DNA from 3 places in the Janthinobacterium sp. LS2A genome. Region 3 is predicted to be linked to each of the others. Evidence: predicted binding sites of a transcription regulator. Region 3 holds the regulator's gene; each other region holds the start of a gene.
The links. The regulator sigma-54, encoded in region 3, starts transcription at its own class of promoters, with help from an activator protein. The targets are predictions, from matches to a motif close to TGGCANGNAANCTGCTTT.
Positions count from the first base shown of each region.

Region 1 (7,704 bases), on a different contig from region 3:
GCCGCAAGGCGTCGACACCACGGGCTTGCCGAAGGTGGGCGACAAGTGGCTCGAACAAAACCCGTATCGGGGCAACAAGCTGGCCCTGACCGTAGGCACCTCGGCCTACAACCAGAATTGCGCCCGCTGCCACGGCATCGAAGCCATTTCGGGCGGCATCGCGCCGGACTTGCGCCAGCTGGACCGCGATTGCTTCGGTATCAAGAATGAGACAAAGAAACAGGCTTGCTACAAGGAGACGGACAATTACTACCTGACCACCATCCGTCACGGTAAAGTGCGCAATGGCGCCGTGTACATGCCGCCGTTCGAAGGCGTGTTCAACCAGGAAGCCATGTGGGCCATCAAGACCTATCTGGAAACCCGCCGCGAATCCAATTAAGTCGAACCGATCACGAAGGAGTCCCATGCGTTCATTTCAACTCCGGGGCATGCGCGCGATGATCTCGCTCGCTTGCCTGGCGCTCTGCGCAGCCGCGGCGGCGCATGCCGACTGGCAGAAAGTGCAGCAGTCGGGCAGCCTGAAAGTGGCTGTGTACAACGAGTTCGCGCCGTTTTCCGACAAGGGCGTTGGCATCGATATCGATATTGCCGAAGCGCTGGCGAAAAAGCTGGGGCTGAAACTGAGTTTGCTGCCATTTCCCGCCGGCGAAAATCTGAACGACGATTTGCGCAATATGGTGTGGAAGGGGCATTACCTCGGTTATGGCCCCGCCGACGTGATGCTGCATGTGCCGGTCGACAAGAAGTTGATGGCGGATAACGACAAGGTTGAGATCTTCGCACCTTACTACGTGGAAACCGTGCGCCTGGTGCGCAGCGCGCAATCCGTGCCGCAATTCGACGGAGTCGCTTCGCTGGCCGGCAAGCGTATCGGCGTGGAAAAGGTGTCGATCGCGGCCATGCTGATGTTGGGCGAAGACAATGGCAAGTACCGCGACGACGTGCGCATCTTCGATACGGCCGCCGAAGCCTTGCAGCAATTGCAGGCGGGCAAGCTCGACGCCGTGCTGGCCAACCGTTCGGAAATCGAATCGGTGCTGAAAAGCGACCCCGCTTTCCCCTTGAGCGAAGTGGCGTTCGCCCGCTTGCCGCGTGCCGGCTGGGCCGTGGGCCTGGCCGTCAGCAAGCAACAGCTCGACGTGGCCAAGTTGCTGCAGGCAGCCATGAACGAGATGGCGGCCAGCGGCGAACTGAAAACGATCTTTGAGAAGTATGGCGTGAAGGAGGCGCGGCCCTGAAGTAGCTTGCTCTGGTTTAAAAGCCCGCGCATCGGAAGAGGCGCGGGCTTTTTAGTTTTAGAAACTATATTGGGCGCTGACACCCAGCAGCCAATTGCGTCCTGGCGCCGCTTCATAGTAGCGTTTGTTGCTGTCGCCGACGATGACGGAGCCCACGTAGGTCTTGTCGAAAAGATTGTTCAGGCGGGCAAATTCCTTGAAGCGCCAGTTCCCCACGTTTTGTTTGGCGTTGAAGCGCGCATTGAACACCGTGTAGCCGGGCGCCGGTTTTTCGATGTTGCTGTCTTCCGCATAGACCTGGTTGCTGGCCACGCTTTCCAGCGCCGCGCCAAAGCGGTCGAGCTTATCTTTCCACGCCAGTTCCGCGAACAGGTTGGCGCTGGGCACGCCAGGCAAACGGCTGCCTTCGCGCACGCTGCCAAACGCCTGGTCATACACGGCGTGCAGGCTGGTCAGTGCTACTTTTGCCGTGAAACCATATGGCAAGTTTGAGTCCAGCGACACTTCCATACCTTGGCGCAAGGTTTTACCTGCATTGCGATAGCTGGTGCGCCCGCCGCTGGACTTGTCGACCACCAATTCGTCGTTGGTCTTGATCTGGAACACGGCCGCGTTTACGTGGGTGTTGTTGGCGATTCTCGCCTTGATGCCTGCTTCCAGGTTGGTGCTGGTGGCCGGTTTTAGCTGGTAATTGAAGCCGCCGCCCGTGCCCGAGTAAAACAGTTCATTCAAGGTAGGCGCCTCAAAACCGCGCGCGGCGCTGGCGTACACGTTGACGCTCGGCGTCAGTTTATACAGCAGACCCAGCACCGGTGTCGTGTGGCTGAATTCGAGGCTGCCGCTGTCGTTCCCATTGCTGAGATAGTGGTCGTCGACCGCCACTTTCATCTTGCTGTAGCGCACACCTGCGCTCAGCAGCCATGGGCCGCTTTGCCATTCCGTCTGGATATAGGGATCGAGGCTGGAGACGACATTCTGCTCGTCGCGGCGCAGCTTGCCTTTCACGCCAAACGTGTTGCCGATGTAATTTTCATAGCCGGTGCGGTCATCGCTGGAGCGGCCGTAATCGATGCCGATGGTGGTGCTCAGCTTGCCGCCGGCCAACTGGTTCACGTGCAGCCAGTTGGTATCGATGCCGTAGAACTCACGCTGGAAGTCAACCACGCCGCCTGAATGGCTAGGCGGCGCCTGGAAGCCTTTGGTAAAAGCCTGGTACTGGATCACCTCGCGGTTGCCGCCATACACCATCACATGCAGGCGGTCGTCGCCGAACGACTGTTCATAGGTGGCGCCGATTTGCTGGTGGTCGATGCTCTTGCGCGTGTTGTAGCGCTCGGCCAGGGTGCGCTTCGGGTTTTGCGTGTCGCTCGCATCGGTTTCGCCAGCGCGCGGGTCGCGGGCAAACGTGGCCCAGGTGGCGCCCAGCGGATCTTGCGTGTTGCCTTGGTGCAGGCTGTTGGCAACGATGGTCAGCTTGCTGTCCGCATTGGGCTTGACGGTGATCTTGCCGAACGCCTGTTCGCGCGTGGCGGCGCTGTGGTCGCGGAAACCGTCCGTGCGGAAGCGCGAGCCGTCGAGCACGTAGCCGATGCCGCCTGCCTGGCCTTGCGCCGTCAAGTCCACTTTGTTGGTGCCGTAGCTGCCGCCCACCACATTTAATTCGACGGATGGAGGATTTTGCCCATCCTTGGAAAACAGCTGGATCACGCCGCCCGAGTGGTTGCCGTAGATGGCAGAAAACGGTCCGCGCAGCACTTCGATGCGCTCGGCCGTATCGAGGTTGAAGGTGGCGGCCTGGCCTTGGCCGTCGGGCATGCTGGCAGGAATGCCATCGCTGATCAGTTTGACGCCGCGCACGCCAAAGGCCGAGCGTGCGCCGAAGCCGCGCGACGAGATTTGCAAGTCTTGCGCATAGTTCTGGCGGTTTTGCACGACCAGGCCCGGCACGGCGGCCAGCGCTTCTGACGCGTTGACGCGGATTTGGCCATCCTGGATGCGGGCGCTGTCGACGACGTCGATCGAGGCCGGCACTTCCTGGCTGGGATGGGCGATGCGGCTGCCGCTGACGACCACCGTATCCATCAGTTGCCCGTTGGCCGGGGCAGCTGCCTCGGCGGCAAAGACGTGGGGGGCGAGGGTAGCGCTGCCGGCGACAAACAAGCTGGCGATGGTGTTCAGGCGGAAACGGTGCTGCATGCGGATTCTCCAATGTGAATAAAGCCTGCTTGGTCGCGTGCGCGGCGCAGGTCTGCATCTGTGTATCAAGCAATATGCCTGCCATGTCTCCATTGGTGGGCTGAAATTATACGCGTGTCAGTGGCACGGCGTTTGCATACAGCAATTATCAGATGCGCCGATGCCGCGCGCTTTTCCTGTGTTTTGCCATCGAAAGGTGATTATGCCCAACTTCTTCTCGCGCTTGCGCCAGGTGTGCTGGCTGCTGCCAGCGCTTGCCTGCACCTCCCTCCAGGCCGCTCCATTTGCTTATGTTCCCAATGAAAAATCGGGCACCTTGAGTGTGATCAACACGGCGACCGATCAGGTCGTGCGCCAGATTGCAGCCGGCAAGCGTCCGCGCGGCATCGCCGCCGACCCCACCGGGCGGCAATTGTTTGTCACGGATGCGGCCAGCAGCGCCTTGCTGCTGATCGATAACGCTGGCGGCGCCCCCCTGCGCACGGTGGCGCTGGGCAAGTCGCCCGAAGGCGTCAGCGCTTCGCAAGACGGTCATTACGTGGCCGTGGCCGTCGAGGAAAACAATAGCGTGGCCTTGCTCGATGGGCAGACGGGCGTCTTGCTCGCCGATATCAAGGTGCATGGACGCAATCCGGAACATGCCGTTTTCAGCCCCGATGGGCGCTGGCTGCTGGTCAGCGCGGAAGAGGCCGAACAAGTTGATGTCATCGATGTGGTGCAACGCCGCCAGGTGGCGTCCATCGCCGTGGGATTGCGCCCGCGCGGCATCGGTTTCAGTCCGGACTCGGGCCGCGCCTACGTGGCGTGCGAACTGGTCAATGCCGTCTACGTCATCGACATGGCCGCGCGCAAGGCCATCGCCACCATTCCCGCTGGCAAGAATGCAAACGGCATCGTGGTCCATCCCAGCGGCAAGCAGGTGTATGTCTCGAACGGTATCGATGGCACGGTGATGGTGATCGACACGGCCAGCAACGAGGTCACGGCCACCATTCCCGTCGGCAAGCGCCCGTGGAACATGGCCATCACGCCCGATGGCGCCAAGCTGTACGTGGCCAATGGCCGTTCGAACAGCGTTTCCGTCATCGACACGGCCAGCGCGCGCAAGGTGGCCGATATTGCTGTAGGTGAATTGCCATGGGGCGTGGTGATTCGTTAATGGCACAGGAACAGGTGTTCCAGTCTGGTACACCTGTTCCATTGTGCAGCGGCTCAAGCCCGGGCATGCGCTGAAAAGCACACCGGTATTGACGCTAGGCCCTTGTAACAAGGGTAAAAGCGGCTAAGTTTGTAGTGGGATGCCGAGCTGGCACGGCATTTGCGGAAGACTCCGTGTACTCACCCCATCTGTACCAGGACGTTTGATTTTAATTACAGCAATTCCATTCTAATTAACCCGATAGAGGACGACATGAATCTCGCAGACATCAGCAAACTGGGCGTAGCCAATCCCTTCAAACAACGCTATGACAATTACATCGGCGGCAAATTCGTTGCCCCGGTAAAAGGTGAATACTTTCCTAACATCACACCGATCACGGGCTTGCCATTTTGCGAAATCGCCCGTTCCACGGCGGAAGATGTCGAGCTGGCCTTGGACGCCGCCCATGCCGCCAAGGATGCCTGGGGCAAGACGTCGCCTGCCGAGCGCGCCAATATCCTGAACCGCATCGCCGACCGCATCGAACAGAACCTGAGCCTGATCGCCACGGCGGAAACCATCGACAATGGCAAGCCGATCCGCGAAACGATGAACGCCGACATCCCGCTGGCCATCGACCATTTCCGTTATTTCGCCGGCTGCATCCGCGCGCAAGAAGGTTCCGTCGCGCAAATCGATGCGGAAACCTATGCCTACCACTACCACGAGCCGCTCGGCGTCGTGGGCCAGATCATTCCGTGGAATTTCCCGATTCTGATGGCTGTGTGGAAACTGGCGCCAGCGCTGGCCGCCGGCAATTGCGTCGTGCTCAAACCGGCCGAGCAGACGCCGGCTTCCATCATGGTGTTGATCGAGCTGATCGGCGATTTGCTGCCGCCGGGCGTGCTGAACATCATCAATGGTTTCGGCCTGGAAGCGGGCAAGCCGCTGGCGTCGAGCAAGCGCATCGCCAAGATCGCCTTCACGGGCGAAACGGGCACGGGCCGCCTGATCATGGGCTATGCCGCGCAAAACCTGATTCCCGTCACCCTGGAGCTGGGCGGCAAGTCGCCGAACATCTTCTTTGAAGACGTGATGGATGCCGACGATGATTATTTCGACAAGTGCCTGGAAGGTTTTGCCATGTTCGCGCTGAACCAGGGCGAAGTCTGCACCTGCCCATCGCGCGTGCTGATCCAGGAATCGATCTACGAAAAATTCATCGAACGTGCCTTGAAGCGCGTGGCCGCCATCAAGCAGGGCAATCCGCTCGACTCGTCCACCATGATCGGCGCGCAGGCGTCGCAGGAGCAGCTGGAAAAAATCCTGTCCTATCTCGACATCGGCCGCCAGGAAGGCGCCGAAGTGCTGGCCGGCGGCGAGCGCAACACGCAGGCGGGCGATCTGGAAGGCGGCTACTACGTGCGTCCGACCGTGTTCAAGGGTAATAACAAGATGCGCATCTTCCAAGAAGAGATTTTTGGACCGGTCGTGTCCGTGACCACTTTCAAGGATGAGGCCGACGCGCTGGCGATTGCCAACGATACCTTGTACGGCCTGGGCGCCGGCTTGTGGACGCGCGACGGTTCGCGCGCCTTCCGCATGGGACGCGCCATCCAGGCGGGCCGCGTGTGGACCAATTGCTACCACCTGTATCCGGCCCACGCCGCGTTCGGCGGCTACAAGCAATCGGGTATCGGCCGCGAAAACCACAAGATGATGCTCGATCACTACCAGCAAACGAAGAACTTGCTGGTCAGCTATAGCCCGAAAGCGCTGGGCTTCTTCTAAACCGGTACACGCGCCGCGCCTGTCGTCCAGGCGCGGCGCGCAGAAAGGGATGCCATGAGTGCAGCAATTGCCCGGGTGGTCGCCACCGATGCGGCGCTGGAAATGATGGACAAGTTGCGCCAGCGTCACGGCCCGCTGATGTTTTTCCAGTCGGGCGGTTGCTGCGACGGCAGCGCGCCCATGTGCTATGCGCTGGGCGAGTTCGATGTCAGCGACACCGACATCTATCTCGGCAATTTGAATGGCACACCGTTCTACATGGGACTCGAGCAATTCGAGTACTGGGAGCATACCCAGTTGATTATCGATGTGGTTGATGGCAATGGCGGCATGTTTTCACTCGACAACGGCACGGGCAAGCGCTTTTTGACGCGCTCGCGCCTGTTCACCGATGAAGAGTGCGCCTTGCTGCATGCCCAGCCGCATGAACACCGCAAGACTTGACACACACATACTAATAAAACAGAGGGAGATGATTGTGCAGAAAAAAATCATGGGGATACTCGTCGGTTTGGGTTTGGCATCGCTGGCCCAGGCGGCCGACGTGGGCAATGTCACCAATGCCATGCTCGACAGCACGGCGAAGAATCCGGCCAGCGTCCTGTCGTTTGGCATGGGCACGCAGGGCCAGCGCTATTCGCCGTTGACGCAGATCAATGACAAGACCGTGGCCAAGCTGGTGCCGGCCTGGTCGTTCTCGTTTGGCGGCGAAAAACAGCGTGGCCAGGAATCGCAGCCGCTGATTCATAACGGCAAGATGTTCGTCACGGCATCGTATTCGCGCATCTTTGCTGTCGACTTGAAAACGGGCGCCAAGCTGTGGAAATATGAGCATCGCTTGCCAGATGGCATCATGCCCTGCTGCGACGTGGTCAACCGTGGTGCGGCCCTGTACGGCAACCTGGTGATTTTCGGCACGCTCGACGCCTACCTCGTGGCGCTGGACCAGAATACGGGCAAGATCGTCTGGAAAGAAAAAGTCGACGATTATGCGGCCGGCTACTCGATGACGGCCGCGCCGCTGATCGCCGAAGGATTGCTGCTGACGGGCGTGTCAGGCGGTGAATTCGGCATCGTGGGCCGGGTCGAAGCGCGTAACCCGATGACGGGCGACCTCGTGTGGAGCCGTCCTACGGTAGAGGGCCATATGGGCCACCGCTACGACAAGGATGGCAAGGCGATCGATAACGGCGTGTCCGGTACCGCGAACAAGACGTGGCCCGGCGACCTGTGGAAAACGGGCGGCGCCTCGACGTGGATGGGTGGTACCTATGATCCGCAAACCAAGCTCGCCTACTTTGGCACGGGCAACCCGGCGCCATGGAACAGCCACTT
Region 1 is NZ_JAZHPB010000017.1:304-8,007, forward strand. It holds gene pedF (cytochrome c-550 PedF) at 1-382, shown strand, start outside; gene V3C40_RS28055 (substrate-binding periplasmic protein) at 408-1,241, shown strand; gene V3C40_RS28060 (TonB-dependent receptor family protein) at 1,299-3,437, opposite strand; gene V3C40_RS28065 (beta-propeller fold lactonase family protein) at 3,640-4,596, shown strand; gene adh (aldehyde dehydrogenase) at 4,849-6,369, shown strand; gene V3C40_RS28075 (DUF779 domain-containing protein) at 6,424-6,813, shown strand; gene V3C40_RS28080 (PQQ-dependent methanol/ethanol family dehydrogenase) at 6,863-7,704, shown strand, end outside.
Region 1: adh (aldehyde dehydrogenase) is a predicted target of sigma-54. The motif match lies at 4,745-4,762, and genes of this name have one in related genera.

Region 2 (7,704 bases), on a different contig from region 3:
CGATGAATTCGAAGTGCACTACCAGCCGCAGATGTGCTTGCGCACGGGTGCCTTGCTGGGCGCGGAAGCCCTGCTGCGCTGGGATAACCCGGTGCTGGGCAAGGTGCCACCCGGCCTGTTCATCGCGCTGGCCGAGGAATACGGCTCGATCACGGCCATCGGCGAATGGGTGCTCGAAAGCGTGTGTGCGCAAATCCGCGCCTGGCACGACGCTGGCCTGGGCAGCATCAAGGTGGCCGTCAATCTGTCCGGCAAACAGTTCGCACAGGACCGCACGGTGCCGTTCGTCGAGGCGGCCTTGCGCAAATACGGCATCGCGCCCGCCTGCCTCGGCATCGAGATCACGGAAAGCACGGTGATGGGCGACCCTGACAAGGCCGTGGCAGCCCTCACGCGCCTGAAGGATATCGGCGTGGGCATTTCGCTCGACGATTTTGGCACCGGCTATTCCAGCCTCGGCTACCTGAAACGTTTTCCCATCGACGTGCTGAAGATCGACAAATCCTTCGTCGATGACGTGACCACCAGCAGCAGCGACGCGGCCATCGCCCGTTCCGTCATCTCGCTGGCGCACAACCTCGACATGCGCGTCATCGCCGAAGGCGTGGAAACGCGCGAACAGGTCGACTTCCTGACGGAACACGGCTGCGATGAAATGCAGGGCTATTTTTTCAGCCGCCCCCTGGCCGCGGAAGCCTTCACGGCCTTGCTGCGCGAACGGCGCACCCTGGCCGTGACAGTGACAGTGGCCGTGGCCTAAGCGCCGCGGTGCGGCAGATGCACCATGCCGGTGCGCCCGCCGCAGCGCGGTGCACGATTCTCACTTTTCCTTCCCCTGACGCTGGCACATATCCTGCTTAGGTAATCGCTTATTTACGCGATTGCCCCGCATGCCAGACAGCACCCGACCAGTCACGCCTTTACCAGCCAGCGCGCACGGCGCCTGGCAGGCGCACCTGCGCCTGGGCTTTGCCTTGCACGATGGCGTCAGCCGCCTCGTCGAGCGCACGCACAGCGGCCCCCTGCGCGTGCAAAAGCCCCTGTATCCTGAAGGCGACGCCGTCTGCCACGCCATCATCATCCATCCTCCCGGCGGCGTCGTGGGCGGCGACCAGCTGGCCGTCGACGCCACGGTGGGCGAGGGCGCGCACGCCTTGCTCACGTCGCCGGGCGCCGCCAAGTGGTACCGCGCCAACGGCCACGTCTCGGGCCAGCACATCGTGCTGCGCGCCGGTAGCGGCGCGGCCATCGAGTGGCTGCCACAGGAAAGCATTTTCTTCGACCAGGCGTGCGTGCGCCTGCGCCACGAAGTGGAACTGGCGCCGGACGCCAGCTACATCGGCTGCGACATCGTCTGCCTGGGCCGCAGCGCCTCGGGCGAAGTTTTCAGCACGGGCGGCATCAGCCAGCAGGTGCAGATCCGCCGTGGCGGCAAGCTGCTGTGGTGGGAGCAGGGCGTGCTGGCCGCCGGCGGCGCGCTGATGGCCAGCCCACTGGGATTGGCGGGGCACACCGTGTGCGCCACCCTGATCGCCGTCGGCGCCCCCGTTCCTGCCGCCGTGCTGGCGGCCGTGCGCGGGATCGCCGTGCCGGCCGGCGCCGCGTTTGGCGCCTCGCACATGAAATCGCTGGTGGTGGTGCGCCTGCTGTGCGGTGACAGCGAAGCGGCGCGCCGCGTCATGCTGGCCGCCTGGCAGCTGCTGCGCCCCGCCATGCTGGGACGCGACGCCGTCGTGCCCCGCATCTGGAATACTTGAAGAAGGAAGAACATGGACCTGACTCCCCGCGAAAAAGACAAGCTGCTCATTTTTACGGCCGCGCTGCTGGCCGAACGGCGCCTGGCGCGCGGCTTGAAATTGAATTATCCGGAAGCGGTGGCCCTGATCAGCGCCGCCATCATGGAAGGCGCGCGCGATGGCAAGTCGGTGGCGCAGCTGATGTCGGATGGTACCAAGATCCTCTCGCGCGCCGACGTCATGGACGGCATCGCCGAGATGATCCCCGACATCCAGGTGGAAGCGACCTTCCCCGATGGCAGCAAGCTGGTGACCGTGCACCACCCGATACCGTAGTTTTTTTTGAGAAGGAGCCCCTCATGACCCCAGGCGAATACCAATTGGAAGAAGGCGAAATCAGCTTGAATGCCGGGCGCGCCACAGCCACCGTGGTGGTGGCCAACCGGGGCGACCGGCCGATACAGGTCGGCTCGCACTTCCACTTTTTTGAAGTCAACCCGGCGCTGGCCTTCGAGCGCTGGCGCGCCTACGGCATGCGCCTGAACATCACGGCTGGCACGGCCGTGCGCTTCGAGCCGGGCCAGCAGCGCACCGTGGAACTGGTGGCGCTGGCGGGCGAGCGCAAGGTCTACGGCTTCAATGGCGAAGTGATGGGCGAACTGCAAGACACACCACCGGGAAAGGATTGAGATGGCCAGCATTCCCCGCAGCGCGTATGCCGAAATGTTCGGCCCCACCAAGGGCGACCGCATCCGCCTGGCCGACACGGAACTGTTCATCGAGATCGAGCATGACTATGCGATCTACGGCGAAGAGGTAAAATTCGGCGGCGGCAAGGTGATCCGCGACGGCATGGGCCAGTCGCAGCGCTGCGCCGCCGAGGTGATGGATACCGTCATCACGAACGCCGTCATCCTCGACCACTGGGGCATCGTCAAAGCTGACATCGGCTTGAAGAACGGCCTGATCTTCGGCATCGGCAAGGCGGGCAATCCGGACATCCAGCCTGGCGTGACGCTTCCCATCGGCGGCGCCACCGAGATCATCGCCGGCGAAGGCATGATCATCACGGCCGGCGGCGTCGACACGCACATCCACTTCATCTGCCCGCAGCAGATCGAGGAAGCGCTGATGAGCGGCGTAACCACCATGCTGGGCGGCGGCACGGGACCGGCCGTGGGTACGGCCGCCACCACCTGCACGCCGGGACCGTGGCATTTGCACGCGATGCTGGCGGCCGCCGACGCCTTCCCGATGAATTTGGGCTTCATGGGCAAAGGTAACGTCAGCTTGCCGCTGCCGCTGGAAGAACAGGTGCGCGCGGGCGCCATCGGCCTGAAACTGCACGAAGACTGGGGCAGCACGCCGGCCGCCATCGACAACTGCCTGTCGGTGGCCGACCGCATGGATATCCAGGTGGCGCTGCACAGCGATACCCTCAACGAGGGCGGTTTTCTCGAGCACACGCTGGCCGCCTTCAAGGACCGCACCATCCACACGTTTCACACGGAAGGGGCGGGCGGCGGCCATGCGCCCGACATCATCGCCGCCGTGGGGCAAGCCAACGTGCTGCCCTCGTCGACCAACCCGACGCGACCATTCACCGTCAACACGCTCGACGAGCACCTGGACATGCTGATGGTGTGCCACCACCTGGACCCGGCCATTGCCGAAGACGTGGCGTTTGCCGAGTCGCGCATCCGCCGCGAAACCATCGCCGCGGAAGATATCCTGCACGACATCGGCGCCATCTCGATGATGTCGTCCGACTCGCAAGCGATGGGGAGAGTGGGCGAGGTGATCATGCGCACCTGGCAGACGGCGCACAAGATGAAGGTGCAGCGGGGTGCGCTGGCGCCCGATACGGCGCGCAGCGACAATTTCCGCGCCAAGCGCTACATCGCCAAGTACACGATCAATCCGGCCATCACGCACGGGATTGCGCATGTGGTGGGCTCGATCGAGGCGGGTAAGATCGCCGACATCGTGCTGTGGAAGCCGGCGTTTTTCGGCGTCAAGCCGTCGATGATACTGAAGGGCGGCATGATCGCGGCCGCGCAGATGGGCGACCCGAACGCGTCGATTCCCACGCCGCAGCCCGTGCACTACCGCATGATGTTCGGCGCCTTCGGCGGCGGCCTGAAAAAGTCGTTTACGTTTGTCTCGCAGGCGGCCTACGACCTCGATATCGGGCACCAGCTGAAACTGAACAAATCCGTCATCGCCGTGAAGAACATGCGCGGCTTGCGCAAGCACGACATGATCCACAACAGCGCCACGCCGCACATGGAAGTGGACCCGGAAACCTACGCCGTGCGCGCCGACGGCCAACTGCTCGTGTGCGAAGCGGCTGCCGTGCTGCCGATGGCGCAGCGCTATTTTCTATTTTAAGCAGGAGACAAGCATGCTGACTTTGCATACCAAACTGGGACCTGGCGATGAACGTACGCCGTTTGCCCAACTTGTGCTGCCCTACGACCAGCGCGAAAAATGCCGGCTGCGCGCCGTGCTGTCGAATGGCGACGACGTGGCCGTGTTCACCGTGCGCGGCACGGTGCTGCGCGACGGCGAGCGCATGACGGGGCCGGAAGGGCAGGTGGTGCAGATCGTCGCCGCGCGCGAACCGACCTACCTGGTGCGGTGCGCCGACGCGCACACCCTGCTGCGCTGCGCTTTCCATTTGGGCAACCGCCATACGCAGGCGCAGGTGGGCGACGGCTTTTTGCGCATCCGCAAGGACGTCGTGCTGAAGGAGATGCTCGAAGGCTTGCAGGCGATGGTGACGGAAGAAAGCGTACCGTTCGAGCCCGAGGCGGGCGCATACGGCGGCGGCCATGGCCACCACGACGGCCACGGCCAGCACTTGCTGGCGCCCGTGCCGCTGCGGCAGAAAATCCACCGTCCCGGCGATGTGCCAGGCGCCGCGTGATGCAGGCCTCGGCCCTGCTGCATTTGCTGCAGTTCGCCAGTCCGGCCTTGCCGATTGGCGCCTACAGCTATTCGCAGGGGCTGGAAGCGGCGCTGGAGTCTAGCCTGGTGCACGACGCGGCCACGGCGCGCGCGTGGATCGCCGAGCATCTGGCGCAGGTGGTGGCGCGCTGGGAAGCGCCCCTGTGCTGGCGCTTGATGCAGGCGTTTGAAGCGCAGGATTTGCGCGCCGTGCAGCGCTGGAGCGAGCGTTTCATCGCGTCGCGCGACACGGCGGAATTTCGCGCCGAAACCATCCAGATGGGCTATTCCTTGACCAAGCTGCTGGCCGAACTGGGCGTGGCCGACGGCGTCCTGATCGACATACTGCAGGGCCAGACGGAAGTGGCCCTGCCTACCGCGTATGCCTGCGCCGTGGCGGCACTGGCGATTCCCCGCGAAGAGGCGCTGCTGGCCATGCTGTTCGCCTGGGCGGAAAACCAGGTGCTCGTCTGCGTGAAATCCGTGCCGCTGGGGCAGGTGGCCGGGCAGCGCCTGCTGCTGTCGCTGCGCCCCGACCTGGAAGCGGCGGCGCTCACGGCGCAAACCTTGCCAGACGACGAGATGGGCAACTGGGCGCCCGGCCTGTCGCTGCTGTCGATGCGCCACGAAGTGCAGTACAGCCGCCTGTACCGTTCCTGAACATTACAACGAGAGACCATACTATGACTTCGATCACTTCCAATCCGCTGCGCGTGGGCATCGGCGGGCCCGTCGGCTCGGGCAAGACGGCCCTGTGCGAAATGCTGTGCAAGGGCATGCGCGAGCGTTACGACATGGCCGTCATCACGAACGACATCTACACCAAGGAAGACATGGAAATCCTGCTGCGCGCGGATGCCTTGCCGGCCGAGCGCCTGATGGGCGTGGAGACGGGCGGCTGCCCGCACACGGCCATCCGCGAAGACGCTTCCATCAACCTGGAAGCGATCGCGCGCATGCAGGCGGATTTTCCCAACCTCGATTTGATCCTGGTCGAATCTGGCGGGGATAACTTGGCCGCCACCTTCAGCCCGGAATTGTCGGACCTGACGATTTACGTGATCGACGTGGCGGGCGGTGAAAAAATCCCGCGCAAGGGCGGGCCCGGCATCACGCGTTCTGATTTGTTGATCATCAACAAGACGGACCTGGCACCGTACGTGGGCGCCAATCTCGACATCATGGCGCAGGACGCCCAGCGCATGCGCGGCGCGCGCCCCTTCGTATTTACCAACCTGCGCAGCGGCGACGGCGTGCAGGTGGTCATCGATTTTATCCGCGAGCAAGGTTTGCTCGATCAACCAGGCAAGGAGCTGCAATGACTGCAAGACTGATGAAGAAAACGGCCGCCGTGGCTGCCCTGTGCCTGCTGGCCGTGCCCGCCATGGCGCATCCCGGCCATGGCGAGAGCGTGGGATTCCTGGCCGGGTTCGCCCATCCGTTCACGGGCATCGACCATCTGCTGGCCATGCTGGGCGTGGGCATCTGGGGCGGCCAGCAGCGCCGCGGCCTGGCGCAGCCCGCCACGTTCCTCGGCATGATGCTGCTTGGCGCGCTGGCCGGCATGGCGGGCTTGAGCATTCCCGGGCTGGAAACGGGCATCGCCGCCACGGTGGCGCTGGTAGGGCTGGCCATCGCGCTGGCGCTGGCCTTGCCGAACTGGCTGGGCATGGGACTGGTGGGCCTGTTTGCGCTGGCGCATGGCAATGCGCATGGACAGGAATTGCCGGCCGCCTCGGCCGCCTGCGGCTTCATGCTGGCCTCGGCCATCCTGCTGTGGGCCGGACGTTTCACCGGCCAGGTGCTGGCCGAGCGCATGCTGCGGGTGGCCGGCGTGGCCTTGACGGCTGCCGGCGTGGTGCTGATGGGAGTTGCTTAGGCGCCGGGGCGGCGTTCCGACAGCACGATGGGCGCCGCCTTTTCAGGGTGCAAGCCTTGGTGGCCCGCATACACGGCGGCAATCGCCGCCATGTCGGCGTCCTTGTCGCCCGTCAGATATAAATGGTCGACGACGCCCAGCACCTTGTTCGGGTAGTCGATGTAGACCAGCAGCAAGGGCACCTTGGCCGCCACGGCCAGGTGATAAAAGCCGCTTTTCCAGTTCGGGCGGTAGCTGCGCGTCGCTTCCGGCGTGATGGCCAGCCAGTACCAGTCGGCCGCCAGCATGCGTTCGGCCTGGCGCTGTATCGTGCCGCTGGTGGTGCTGCGGTCGACGGGTTCGCCGCCCAGGTAGCGCAGCACCTTGCCCATCGGACCGCGGAACAGCGAATCCTTGGCCAGCCAGCGGAACGGCAGCGACAGCGCCCATTTGCCGAACAGGCCGACGATGAAATCCCAGTTGGACGTGTGCGGGTAGACGACGGCAATGCCGCGCGGCCCTGGCAAGGGGCGAAAGCGCATGCGCCAGCCAAACAGGTGAAGTACGCGCAGCGCGCAGCGCTGGTGCCAGGTCGGCAAGTCGCCCGCTTGTACAAATAAATCGTCCATTGATACCCTTCAGTGACACTGTTCTTAATGGGATGGCGCTGGTGGCCATTTTCCTTGAAGCAAAAATTCTGCGCAGGCATTCTATACGGGGCTGGCGGTGGCGACAAGCAGCCGAAGCCGCTATTCATGCGGTGCCGCGGCCGTTGCTGCCCCTATTTTAACGATGCTTTGCCACGGTGTCGGGCACTAAATGCGCACAATGTGGTCAAAACTTGATGCAAGGTTGATCCACCCGATAGGGAGCCATGGCATGAAAAACAATATCGATGATGGACATGGGCAGCAAGTCCGAACGGACAAAGTGATGGCCGAGCTCGTAGAGCGTGGCGTGGCGTTTCATCATGCGCTGGGGCGAACGGTGGCGACGGCCTACCTGCGTGAGCACGCGGTGCCGGCCGAGGTGATACGCCGTGTCTTCAGCAGCGTGCAGGCGCGCCGTCCGGCAAGGCCAGCTCGGCGCCGATGGCGCTGAAGGGCAGAAAAAACGGCGGGCGCCGCGATCGTCACGCAGTTAGTTGCGTTGGTATCGTTG
Region 2 is NZ_JAZHPB010000001.1:116,257-123,960, forward strand. It holds gene V3C40_RS00525 (two-component system response regulator) at 1-760, shown strand, start outside; gene V3C40_RS00530 (urease accessory protein UreD) at 891-1,757, shown strand; gene V3C40_RS00535 (urease subunit gamma) at 1,770-2,072, shown strand; gene V3C40_RS00540 (urease subunit beta) at 2,096-2,425, shown strand; gene ureC (urease subunit alpha) at 2,427-4,127, shown strand; gene ureE (urease accessory protein UreE) at 4,141-4,665, shown strand; gene V3C40_RS00555 (urease accessory protein UreF) at 4,665-5,345, shown strand; gene ureG (urease accessory protein UreG) at 5,369-6,007, shown strand; gene V3C40_RS00565 (HupE/UreJ family protein) at 6,004-6,564, shown strand; gene V3C40_RS00570 (1-acyl-sn-glycerol-3-phosphate acyltransferase) at 6,561-7,172, opposite strand; gene V3C40_RS00575 (hypothetical protein) at 7,423-7,644, shown strand.
Region 2: V3C40_RS00530 (urease accessory protein UreD) is a predicted target of sigma-54. The motif match lies at 843-860, and genes of this name have one in related genera.

Region 3 (7,704 bases):
CGCAGCAATTTCAGCACGGGTACGATGCCGGGCAATCTGCGCAATGCGCGCCAGTAACACCAGACACCACCACGCAACCATGCCAGCAGGAATGTTGGCTGTGTTTTAAAACAACGTTGCAGTAGTGCCGCAGAGCATGTCACAGACGCTGAAAAATCGGAAAATCGGCATTCGGCGGCGGAAAAACCGGCGCGCGCCGTGTTTTTAATCAAGAAATAGCCGATACACGCCGATGTTATTTTTTTGCTAAAATGATGGCCACGTGGGCTGTAGCGCCCACTGCGCCCGCAGCGGGCGTATACTGTTGAGAATTGGCGTTACAGGCCGCCGAAACAGGCCTATAATTCGGCTCGCAAGCCCTCTGCGCATTGCACCATTTCATTGAGTGTCATGACTAATCTTAGCAAAATATTATCCCTCGAAAACGTCCTGCTGGACCTGGAAGTCTCCAGTAAAAAGCGCGCCTTCGAGCAAGCCGGCCTGATCTTCGAAAACAATTACGGCATCGCCCGCTCTACCGTTTCGGACAATCTGTTTGCCCGTGAACGCCTGGGCTCGACGGGTCTGGGCCATGGCGTGGCCGTGCCGCATGGCAGAGTCAAGGGCAGTAAAACCTTGAAATCGCCGCTGGGCGCCTTCGTGCGCCTGGCCGAGCCGATTCCCTTCGAATCGCCCGATGGCAAGCCCGTCAATCTGCTGTTTTTCCTGCTGATTCCTGATCATGTCACTCAGCAACATCTGGAAATCCTGTCGGAAATCGCCGAAATGTTTTCCGACGATGCCTTCCGTACGGCGCTGGCCACGGATCCGGAACCGAAATCCGTGCATTCGCGCATCGTCAATTGGCAACCCAGTCTGCAAGCGGCGGGTTAAACTTCAGGTATTCCTCCACTCCTGAAGAAGACTGCCATGTTGCAAACGCCGCTGACGATACAACGCCTGTACGACGATAATCGTGAAAGTCTGCAACTGGGCTGGTTCGCCGGCTTCCCCGGCGGCGAGCGCCTGATCTCGGGCGACGTCTCGTCGGCCGCCGACCAGGTCGGCCACTTGAACCTGATCCATCCGGGCCGCATCCAGGTCTTCGGCCACCAGGAAATCAATTACTACCAGCGCCTGAAGGTCAATACGCGTACCCACGTGATCGGCGAGCTGATCGCCGGCGGCCCGCCCGCGCTGATCATCGCGCAAGGGCTGGAAACGCCGCCCGACATCCTCGCCATTTGCGACGAGCAAAACATTCCCCTGTTCTCCACCCCGTTGCCGGCCGCGCAAGTGATCGACTTCCTGCGCGTCTACCTGTCCAAAAAACTGGCGCAGCGCATCATCATGCATGGCGTGTTCATGGACGTGCTGGGCGTGGGCGTGCTGATCACCGGCGATTCGGGCCTGGGCAAGAGCGAGCTGGGGCTGGAACTGATTTCGCGCAGCCACGGCCTGGTGGCAGACGACGCCGTCGAATTCTCGCGCATCGCGCCGAACATGATCGAAGGGCGCTGCCCGCCCCTGCTGCAAAACCTGCTGGAAGTACGGGGCCTGGGCTTACTCGACATCAAGGCCATCTTTGGCGAAACGGCCGTGCGCCGCAAGATGCGCTTGAAACTGATCGTGCATCTCGTGCGCCGCAACGCGCTGGAAGAAGAAGTCGAGCGCCTGCCCTTCCTGTTCCCCACGGAAGACGTGCTGGGCCTGCCCGTGCGCAAGGTCGTCATCCCCGTCGCCGCCGGCCGCAACATCGCCGTGCTGCTGGAAGCGGCCGTACGCAATACCATTTTGCAACTGCGCGGCATCGATACCTTGCAGGAGTTCATGGAACGGCAACGACTCGCCATGAGTGGCGATTAATGTTGCCAAGGAGTTCGCCCTTGCAAGGGCGAACCGTTACGCAGGCACGCAGCAGTGCTGCGTGAATCCCCTGCTGCACCAACGACTCGCCATGAGTGGCGATTAATGTTGCCAAGGAGTTCGCCCTTGCAAGGGCGAACCGTTACGCAGGCACGCAGCAGTGCTGCGTGAATTCCCTGCTGCACCAACGACTCGCCATGAGTGGCGATTAATGTTGCCAAGGAGTTCGCCCTTGCAAGGGCGAACCGTTACACAGGCACGCAGCAGTGCTGCGTGAATTCCCTGCTGCACCAACGACTCGCCATGAGTGGCGATTAGCAACGTAGGTCGGATTAGCGGGGCCGCCGAGGCGGGGCAAGGCCCCGCGTAATCCGACAACATGATTGACGTATGCAGCAAAGAAATACCACAGTCTAAATTGCAATAATTTGTAAAGATAATTGCCTTGGAGCAGAGTGCCGATCTTTATTGTATGATCGGGCTATGCATATCGTCCTTATCACCGGAATATCCGGCTCCGGTAAATCCGTCGCGCTCAATGTGCTGGAAGATACCGGCTACTATTGTGTCGACAACCTGCCACCGGCCTTGCTGCCCAGCCTGGTGCAAACCCTGCTCGACGAAGGTACACCGCAACTGGCCGTCGCCGTCGATGCGCGCAGCGCCGAGTCGCTCGTCAGCCTGCCGCACAATGTGGCGCTGCTGCGCGACCAGGGACACGACGTCAAGGTCATGTTCCTGACGGCCACCACGCATTCGCTGGTGGCGCGCTTCTCGGAAACGCGGCGCAGCCATCCGCTGTCGCACGAATTGCGTCCGAACCAGAATCCGGCCAGCCGCCGCACCCTGATCGAGTGCATCTCGGAAGAGCGCGAACGCCTGTCGGCCATCGAACAGCTGGGCCACGTGATCGACACGTCCGAACTGAGCGCCAACAAATTGCGTGCCTGGATCAAGGATATGATCGCTTCCGAACGCGCACCGCTGACCCTGTTCTTCGAATCGTTCGCCTTCAAGCTGGGCGTGCCGCTGGACGCCGATTTCGTCTTCGACGTACGGGCCTTGCCTAACCCGTATTACGACCTGGCGCTGCGCCCGCTCGATGGCCGCGACGCGCCCGTGATCGCCTTCCTCGACGCACAGCCGAGCGCGCTGGAACTGCTGGCCGACATCCGCGCCTTCATCGAGAAATGGCTGCCGTCATTCAAGTCCGACAACCGCAGCTACCTGACAGTGGCCCTCGGTTGCACGGGTGGCCAGCACCGCTCCGTGTACATGGCGGAACGACTGGCGCAATACTTCGGCCCCAACGAGCGCGTGGTCTTGCGCCACCGCGAACGTAGCTAGTTAATTCAGGTGGCGCAGCGGATGCGCTGACGCCGGCCAGACCGGTGCGAAGAAACGCGCCACCATGGCAGCATCGACCTCGTACAGGCTTGATGGGTTCCAGCGCGGCGCATTGTCCTTGTCGACCACCAGCGCACGCACGCCTTCGAGCACTTCGCCATGCTCGAAATTGTGGCGCACCACCGTGCGCTCCAGACGCAGACAATCGGCCACGCCCAAGTGAGCCCCGCGCTGCAGCAATTCCAGAGTTACCGACATCATCAAAGGCGAGCGCAGGCGCATGGCCGCCAGCGCCTTGCTGGCGAACGCGCTGTCGTCCTGCGCCAGCGAGGCCATGATGGCCGCCACGGAACCCGCGCCGAAGTGACGGTCCAGCGCCACGCGCGCCGCCGCCAGCGAGGAGATACCCGCCTCGGCCTGGAACGGCGCCGCCAGCGCCTTGATGGCCACCGGCAAGGCCTCGCCCGGCGTCGATTCGAACAGGGCCAGCAGCGCCCCCATCTGCGCCTCGGGCAGGTAGACATCGGCCAGGTCCGTGTACAGGGCGTCGGCCGCGTTGATCGTCAAGCCCGTCAAGCCCAGGTACAGGCCCAGCTGGCCGGCCAGCCGGGACAGGAAATAACTGCCACCCACATCGGGGAACAAGCCAATATTAACTTCCGGCATGGCCATGCGTGTGCGGCCCGTGACGATGCGCAAGCGGTTGCCGGGTCCGGCTTGCGCCACGCCCATGCCGCCGCCCATCACCACGCCATCCATCACGGCGATATACGGTTTCGGATAGAAATGAATCACATGATTTAACGCGTATTCTTCCGTAAAGAAATCTTCCAGCAAGGCGCTGCCGCCTTGCGGCGTGGCCAGGCCCGCATCGTAGAAGAAACGGATGTCGCCGCCGGCGCACAGTGCTTTCTCGCTGCTCGAGCGGATCACGACGGCGTCCACCTGCGGATCGTCGCGCCAGGCCAGCAGGACAGCGCTCAGGGCGCGCACCATCTCCAGCGACAGGGAATTCAAGGCTTTCGCACGGTCGAGCACGATATGGCCCGTGCGGTTGCGGATGGAGGTCTGGACGAAGTCGTTCATGGCAGGCGTGAAAGAAGTGAAAGTACAAACATTCTAGCGCCTGCGCGGGGAACATTGCGTTCAAAAGGTCCAGGCGCAAAAAAGGGCGCAATGTGCGCCCTTAGTTGATCACAACTGCTGGAAGCGGGTGGCCTTAAACGGCGACGACGGCGTCTTCCTCGGAGTTGTCTGGCAGATGCTTGATCGCCTCTTTACCGTGCCCTTGCACTTTGGTTTTGTATTTCATCACTTGCCTATCGAGCTTGTCGATCAGGGCATCGATCGCGGCATACAGGTCTTGTGCCAGGCTTTCCACATAGACGGTTTTGCCACTTAAACGCAGGTTGACTTCGGCCTTTTGACGTTTTTCTTTCTCTTTGAGGTTATCCACGGTCAGAATCACGGCGATATCGATAACTTGATCGAAATGACGTTTCACGCGTTCCAGCTTCGTTTGTACGTATTCACGGATGGCTGGTGTCACTTCGAGATGATGTCCGCTGATGGTGAGATTCATACACACTCCTAAAGATGATCGGGTTCGTGCGGTCCATCCTATCCGGCCCGCAGAGGAACCGAAAAAAACTTACAAACACTTACGCAGGCTCACTGGCGGAATTTTCAACGCTTCCCGGTATTTGGCAACAGTACGTCGCGCAATCACCATGCCTTGTTCCCCCAGCATGTCCGCAATCTTACTGTCGGATAAAGGATTTTTAGGGTCTTCTGCTCCTGTCAGTTGCACGATCAATGCCCGTATCGCCGTCGATGACGCTTCGCCCCCCGCTTCGGTGGCGACGTGGCTACCAAAGAAATATTTCAACTCGAACATGCCGTGCGGGGTCAGCATGTACTTTTGAGTTGTTACCCGCGAGATAGTACTCTCGTGTAAACCCAGTGTATCAGCTATTTCACGGAGCACAAGGGGGCGCATGGCAACGGCCCCATGCGAGAAAAAGTTCTTTTGTCTTTCTACTATCGCCTGTGCCACGCGCAAAATCGTGTCGAAACGCTGGCGCATATTCTTGATCAGCCACTTGGCTTCCTGCAACTGTGCGCCCATGGCGCCCTCGCCCTTGCCCTGCTTGAGCAAGTTGGCATACATGGCGTTGATGCGCAGGCGCGGCATGACGTCGTTGTTCAGGGTCACTTGCCAGCCATTGCGCGCGCGCTTGACGACGACGTCGGGCACCACATAATCGGACACGTCCGAGGCGAACACGGCGCCCGGATGCGGATTGCACTGGCGAATCACCGTCTGCGCTTCGCGCAAGTCTTCATCGTCGCAATCAAGGGCTTTTTTCAGCTTGTTGAAATCGCGCTGGGCAAACCAGGCCAGGTGCTTTTCCACGATGACGAGGGCCATGCGCCGCGTCACCATGGCGATGTGCGGCAAGCGCTTGATCTGCAGCGCCAGGCATTCGGACGCATTGCGCGCGCCCACGCCGGGCGGATCGAAACTTTGCAGCAGCGACAAGGCCGTGCGCATCTCGTCGGCGTCGATTTCCAGCTCTTCCGGCAGGCGCGCCAGGATGTCGTCGAGCGACTCTTCCAGGTAGCCATTGTCGTCGAGCGCGTCGATGATCAGCTCGACCAGCGCACGGTCGCGCAACTCAAGCACCGTCACGCGCATCTGCTCCATCAGGTGTTCGCGCAGGGTGCAGTGATGGGCCTCGAGTTGCGGGCGGGAATCTTCGTCGTCGGGCGCCTTGCCCCGGCTCGCCTCGCTCCAGTCGCTGTCGCCGCCATCCGCGGCGGCCGGGCCCTCACCCGCCTCGCCGTCAAAGGTTTCCGCTTCGGCCGGCGCGGCAGGCGCCTCCTGGCCTGGCGGCTGGGGCGGCGCTTCGGCCGGCGCGGCCGTGGAACTCAAGGCCCCGTCGGACAGCAGGCGCAGCGAACGGTCGAGCGGATCGTCGAGGCGCTCGAGCAGGGGATTGTCCGTCAACAGTTGCTCGAGTTCCTGGTGCAATTCCAGGGTCGACAATTGCAACAGGCGTATCGATTGCTGCAACTGCGGCGTCAGTGCCAGGTGCTGCGAAGTGCGCAGCTGCAATGATTGTTTCATTGGCTTACATGCGGAAGTGTTCGCCCAGATAGACCCGGCGTACCGACTCGTTCGCGATGATGTCGTCGGGGCGTCCCGACGCCAGTACCGAGCCCTGGTTGATGATGTAGGCACGGTCGCAAATACCCAGCGTCTCGCGCACATTATGATCGGTGATCAGCACGCCGATATTGCGCTCCTTCAAGAAGCGCACGATGCGCTGGATCTCGATCACGGCGATCGGATCGACGCCGGCGAACGGCTCGTCGAGCAGCACGAAACGGGGATCGGTGGCCAGCGCGCGGGCGATTTCCACGCGGCGGCGCTCGCCGCCCGACAGGGACAAGGCCTGGTTCTCGCGCAACTTTTCAATCTGCAAATCGGCCAGCAGTTTATCCAGGCGCTCCTCGATCTCGGCCTTCTTCAAAGGACGGCCTTCGACGGTCTGGATTTCCAGCACGGCGCGGATATTGTCTTCCACCGTCAGCTTGCGGAAGACGGACGCTTCCTGCGGCAGATAGGACAAGCCCATCTGCGCGCGGCGGTGGATCGGCAGGCTGGAAATGTCCACGCCGCTGATGTCGATGCTGCCGCCGTCCGACGGCACCAGGCCGACGATCATGTAGAACGAGGTGGTCTTGCCGGCGCCGTTCGGGCCCAGCAAACCCACCACTTCGCCGCATTCGACTTGCAGCGAGACATCATGCACGACTTGCCGCTTGCCATAGGTTTTTTGCAGACCGCGAACGATCAGGGTGCTGCCGCAACGAGTATTGTCCATTATTTCTTTCCTGGCACAGGCGTGGCCGGCGCTTTCTCCGCTTCCGGCGCCTTGGTCTTCGGCTGGATCACCATGCGCACGCTGCCGCCATCGGAAGTGCTGGTGCCGCTGTCGGAATTTTCCATCTTGAATACTTCCTTGCGGCTGTCATACGAGATGAAGGCGCCATTGGCCACGTCGGTTACTTTCGTGCCTTCCAGACGCGTCAGCTTGGCCTTGGAAAACAGTTTCACCACTTCCGTCTTGTTGTCGTATTCCACGCGCTCCGCTTCGCCTTCGACCCACAGGTCGCCCGCGCCATCGCGCTTCTGGCGGAACGTGGCCAGCTTGCCGGGATCGGCCCAGAAGGTGATGAACTGGTAGCCTTGCGGGTCTTCCGTGATCAATGCCCGGCCCGCCTTCATGGTCAGGGTGCCCTTGACCAGCACGACGTCGCCCGTCAGGGTACGCACCTGCTTGACGTCATCGACGTGGCCGCTGCGTGCCGTGATGACGGCTTCCTTCTCGGAATCGGCTTTCTCGGCATGCGCCACGCCCATGATGGCCAGCGAAAATACGGTCAACAGCAAGATGTTCTTCATAGTATGGTTTCCTTGTTTCATTCTGTCATTTTGCCGCCGCG
Region 3 is NZ_JAZHPB010000008.1:95,174-102,877, reverse strand. It holds gene queF (NADPH-dependent 7-cyano-7-deazaguanine reductase QueF) at 1-57, shown strand, start outside; gene V3C40_RS21630 (PTS sugar transporter subunit IIA) at 391-873, shown strand; gene hprK (HPr(Ser) kinase/phosphatase) at 910-1,845, shown strand; gene rapZ (RNase adapter RapZ) at 2,329-3,192, shown strand; gene V3C40_RS21615 (enoyl-CoA hydratase/isomerase family protein) at 3,193-4,278, opposite strand; gene hpf (ribosome hibernation-promoting factor, HPF/YfiA family) at 4,412-4,774, opposite strand; gene V3C40_RS21605 (RNA polymerase factor sigma-54) at 4,844-6,322, opposite strand; gene lptB (LPS export ABC transporter ATP-binding protein) at 6,327-7,082, opposite strand; gene lptA (lipopolysaccharide transport periplasmic protein LptA) at 7,082-7,663, opposite strand; gene lptC (LPS export ABC transporter periplasmic protein LptC) at 7,689-7,704, opposite strand, start outside.